Regions from separate parts of the Streptomyces paludis genome, predicted to be linked through region 1. Evidence: riboswitches for the same ligand, from Rfam matches in the RefSeq annotation. Region 1 holds a riboswitch; the other holds the start of a gene.
The links. A riboswitch is a leader RNA that binds a small molecule or an ion and turns the genes downstream of it on or off. The one in region 1 is predicted to bind cyclic di-AMP.
Positions count from the first base shown of each region.

Region 2: another riboswitch for cyclic di-AMP. It lies ahead of DVK44_RS21445 (C40 family peptidase); the one in region 1 lies ahead of DVK44_RS28040 (transglycosylase SLT domain-containing protein).

Region 1 is NZ_CP031194.1:6,327,120-6,329,310, reverse strand. It holds gene DVK44_RS28045 (cytochrome c biogenesis protein DipZ) at 1-241, shown strand, start outside; gene DVK44_RS28040 (transglycosylase SLT domain-containing protein) at 320-1,114, opposite strand; cyclic di-AMP (ydaO/yuaA leader) riboswitch at 1,119-1,279, opposite strand; gene DVK44_RS37385 (hypothetical protein) at 1,799-2,176, opposite strand.
Region 2 is NZ_CP031194.1:4,836,449-4,838,639, reverse strand. It holds gene pcrA (DNA helicase PcrA) at 1-504, opposite strand, end outside; cyclic di-AMP (ydaO/yuaA leader) riboswitch at 804-976, shown strand; gene DVK44_RS21445 (C40 family peptidase) at 984-2,191, shown strand, end outside.

The sequences.
Region 1 (2,191 bases):
ACACTTCACGGCCGGTCCGGACGCCGCGCTCGCGCTGAACTACCACGCCAGGAACGTCAATGTCGTCCTCGCGGGCAGCGGGCCGGTCGAGGTCCTCGTCGACGGCCGTACGGTCAAGACCCTGCGCGTGGACGGCACCCCGACCCTCTACTCCCTCGTCGACGGGGACACGGCGCAGCGGGCCCGGCTGGAGATCCGGCCCGCCGAGGGCATCGAGGCGTACTCGTTCACCTTCGGGTAGACGCGGACGCGGACGGCCCGAGGGCGGACGGGGTGCTTCCCGTCCGCCCTCGGGCGGCGACTGTTTCTGGGCCGGCCGTCAGTAGGGGCCGTTGACGTTGTCGATCGAGCCGTACCGGGCGGCGGCGTAGTTGCACGCGGCGGTGATGTTGGCGACCGGGTCGTAGCTGTTCAGGGACGTGCCGGGCACGTGGTACGCCTTGAACGTGGGGTCGATGACCTGGAGGAGGCCCTTCGACGGGATGCCGTTCTGGGCGTTGATGTCCCAGAGGTTGATGGCCAGCGGGTTGCCCGAGGACTCCCGCATGATGTTGCGGTGGATGCCGTTGTAGCTGCCCGGGATCCCGTGCGCGGCCATGATGTCCAGGGACTCCCGGATCCAGCCGTCCAGGTTGTTGCTGTACGTCTTGACGGCGGCCGGAGCGGCGGTGACGGTCTTGGCGGCCGTCTTCGTCGCGGTCTTCGTGGCCGTCTTCGGCGCGGTCTTGACCGTGCCCTTGGCCGCCGTGCCGAGCTTCAGGGTGAGGCCGGGGCGGATGTGGGACGGGTTGGCGCCGATGGCCCGGCGGTTGTCCGCGTACAGCTTCTTCCAGCCGCCGCTGACGGAGTGCGCCTTCGCGATCTTGGAAAGCGAGTCACCCAGGACCACGGAGTACGTGGTGGGGACGGACTTCACCGCGGCGTCGGGGGCCTGCGGCACCGAGGCCGCCGGGGCGGTGACGGGCGCGGCCTGGGCGGTGGTGGCGGCGAGCAGCGGCAGGGCCAGTACGGCACCCCCCGCGCTGACGGCGACGGCGCCGCGGGCCAGCGGGTTCGTTCTCGGGCGGCGGTGCTTCGCCTTGTGCTTCGCCCTGGCGACAGCCTTTGCGAACATGACGCGTTCCTCTCCATCGCCTGCGAGGTGAGCTGTCGGGTTCGGGCAGGAGATGCCCGGTCACGCGGCGTACACGAGACTTCACCCCAAGCCGGTCCGCGGTGCGGTCCGGCGGCTTACCTGGGTCCCCCGCTCCTGCCGTACATGAGTGGGTTGGTGGGATTCCGGGCAGCGGCAGGATTCGGCGTTCCACCCGGAGTGACGTGAACTTAAGCGAGAAGAGCGGAACCGAACAAGTCCGGAATCCGATTCCTTCCCCCACCGCGATTGCGGCCCGGAAAGATCGAATTCCCTAATTCCCGCCAGGCGTAAGAAATACGCGGCGCCATGGCCACCACACCCACCCCGCGACCGTGACACACGTCACCCCGGTAGGCCGAGCATAAAGGACAAGATGCCCAATTATTACCCATACAACCCGGGTGACGAGGTCCCCAACCGGCGGATCGGAGCGCCTGACCCCGCATCAAAAACGCACCGGACGCGCAATTCACGGAAGAATTCACCAACACCCCTTCCGGTCGCGTGCGGTTACGGCCGGGCATCGCGCCGGAATACCCGGCGATCGCGTCCCGATGAATCGTCAAGCAACCGGACGCGCACGGCCATCCGGCCTTGCCGGGGAAACGCGAACGGGAGCGGGGCCGACCCGCGGCCCCGCTCCCGTACCTTCGAATACCGCGACTAGACGAGCGCGGGCTCCGGCTCCAGCTCGGGCTCCGACTCGGGCTTCGCCTCCGCCTTGGACGCCGCCTTGGCCTTCGCCGGGGTCACGGCGGCGGCCTCCGGGGAGTCCGCGGTCTCCTCGGCGGCGCCGTCGCCCTCGATGAGGTCGAGGTGTCCGCGGATCGTCTCCAGCGGCAGTCCGAGTTCGTCGGAGGCGTTCTGCTCGCCCCCGAAGACGTCGACCGCCTCCGCCACGGCCTCGGCCAGCTCCACCTTGGCCTTCCGCAGCTTGGCCTCGGCCTTGTCGATCGTGTCGACGACGGCCAGCTGGCGCCGCTGCTTCTCCTGGAGCTTCTGCTTGCGGGACGGGCTCTTCTCGGGGGTTTGCGAAGTCATGGCCAAGATCATAAA
Region 2 (2,191 bases), 1.5 Mb from region 1:
GCCGAGACGCTTGGACTCCCGGCGCAGGATCCGCACACAGGCGCTGTGGAACGTCAGCACCCACATGGCGTTGGCGCGCGCGCCGACCAGGTCGCCGACCCGCTCCTTCATCTCGCCCGCGGCCTTGTTGGTGAAGGTGATCGCCAGTATCTGGCCGGGGTGGACCCCGCGGCTGCCCAGCAGATGCGCGATCCGGTGCGTGAGGACCCGCGTCTTGCCGGATCCGGCGCCGGCCACGATGAGCAGCGGCGTGCCCGTGTGCACGACGGCCGCGCGCTGCTCGGCGTTCAGCCCCTCCAGCAGGGCGGCCGGGTCCACGACCGAGCGCGGGCTGCCGCCGCGGTGGTACGCGTCGCGCGGCGGCGGCGCGTCGAAGACGCCTCCGAACAGGTCGTCGGGCACCTGCTCCGGGGCGTGGTCGTCCCGCTCCTCGGGCGGCGGCGGGTGTTCGTCGCCGGAGGGCTGGAGGTCCGCCAGGAAACTGTCATCAAAAAGGCTGCTCATCGCTTTCCGAGTCTAGGCGGCCCCACTGACACTCCGCGCCCGTCTTCCCGTACAGCCCGCACCCGTCTTCACATCCGGCCCGCGTACAGCTCCCGTCCGTCCTCACCTTCGCCGCCACGCGGTCAGTGGGCTACCGAGCGTGACGCTATACCCTCGATTGACGCTCCTCGCACCTCACTCCAGCAAATGGTCACGAAAATGTTCCGGGCATATCGACCATCCACCTTCACATCAGCAGCACAACTTGGCTAGCGTGCTCGATCAGGCAGTCCGTTTCCCCCTGGCGATCCACGCCGAGCGGGCGGCCCACGCCGAATTCGGCCTCCCCCCAAGGAGGCCCGGAACCGGGGACCCACTCTGCACCACCGGGGTGAATCGGGCCGTACGTCCGCCGTACGCCAGGCCCGTAGGGCAGCCTTCCGTTCCGCCCGAACCCGACAGCTAACCCGGTAGGCGGTCTACGGAAGGAGATGCCGACCTTGGCGTCGCATCGCAAGTCGCGCAACCGTGGCGGCGCAGGCACCAACTCCCCCGCCGTCGGGGTCACTACGGCCGCCATCGCCTCGGTCACGCTGCTGTCGACGCAGAGCGCGGACGCCGCGCCCGCCGAGCCGAACCCCTCGGTGGAAGAGGTACAGAAAAAGGTCGACGACCTGTACCGCCAAGCCGGGGGCGCCAACCAGCAGTTCAGCAAGCCCAAGCCCGGTACGACGAAGCAGAAGCGCACCGTCGACCGGGTGCGTGACAACGTCGCCAAGAGCGCGGACAAGCTGAACGAGGCCCGCCGTACGCTCAGTTCCTACGCGCCCACGCAGTACCGGGAGGGCAGCCCCGCCCCGGCCGCCGCCCTGACGTTCGTGGACCGGACCGCGGACCGGACCGCCGAGCGCCCCCAGCAGAGCGCGCCGCCGCGGCCGACCCAGCCGCCGGTGCCGCAGACCGCACCGGCCATGCCCGCTGTGCCCGCTCTCGCTGTGCCCGCGATGCCGGTCATGCCCGCCACGCCCGCCGTACCGGCCGAGGCACAGGACGCGCCGCCGTCGTCCCTGCGGAGCAACAAGGAGACCGTCCAGAAGAAGCTGGCCGACGCGCGCGCCCTGCTGTCGAAGGCGACAGCGGGCGAGCAGGCACGGCTGGCCGCGCTGGAGCGCCGGCAGCAGGAGCGCGAGCAGGAAGAGGAAGAGGCCCGCCGCCTGGCGGAGACGCAGGCCCAGGCACAAGCCCAGGCACAGGCGCAGGCCCAGATCGAGGCCCAGGTGCAGGCCCGCGCCCAGGCCCAGGCGGAAGCCGAGGCACGCGCCGCGGCGGAGGCCGCCGAGTGGGAGCGCCAGGAGCTGCTGGTCCGGCCGGACACCACCGCCGTCGCGGGCCCGGGCGCGGTCACGGGCCGGGTCACGGCCGTCGGCACGGACGCGGACCAGGGCATGGACATGGACCCGGGGGCGCTCACCGCCGCCGGTCCGGTTCCGGGCGCGAACGCGGCTGCGGCCACTGCTCCAGCAGCAGGTACGGGTACGGCCGCCGCGCCCGCCGTCAGCTACGCCACCAAGGCCGCGAAGGTTCTCGCCTTCGCCCGCGCCCAGATAGGCAAGCCGTACGTGTGGGGCGCCTCGGGCCCCAGTTCGTACGACAGCTCGGGCCTGACCCAGGCCGCCTGGCGGGTGGCCGGCGTCGAGCTGCCGCGCAC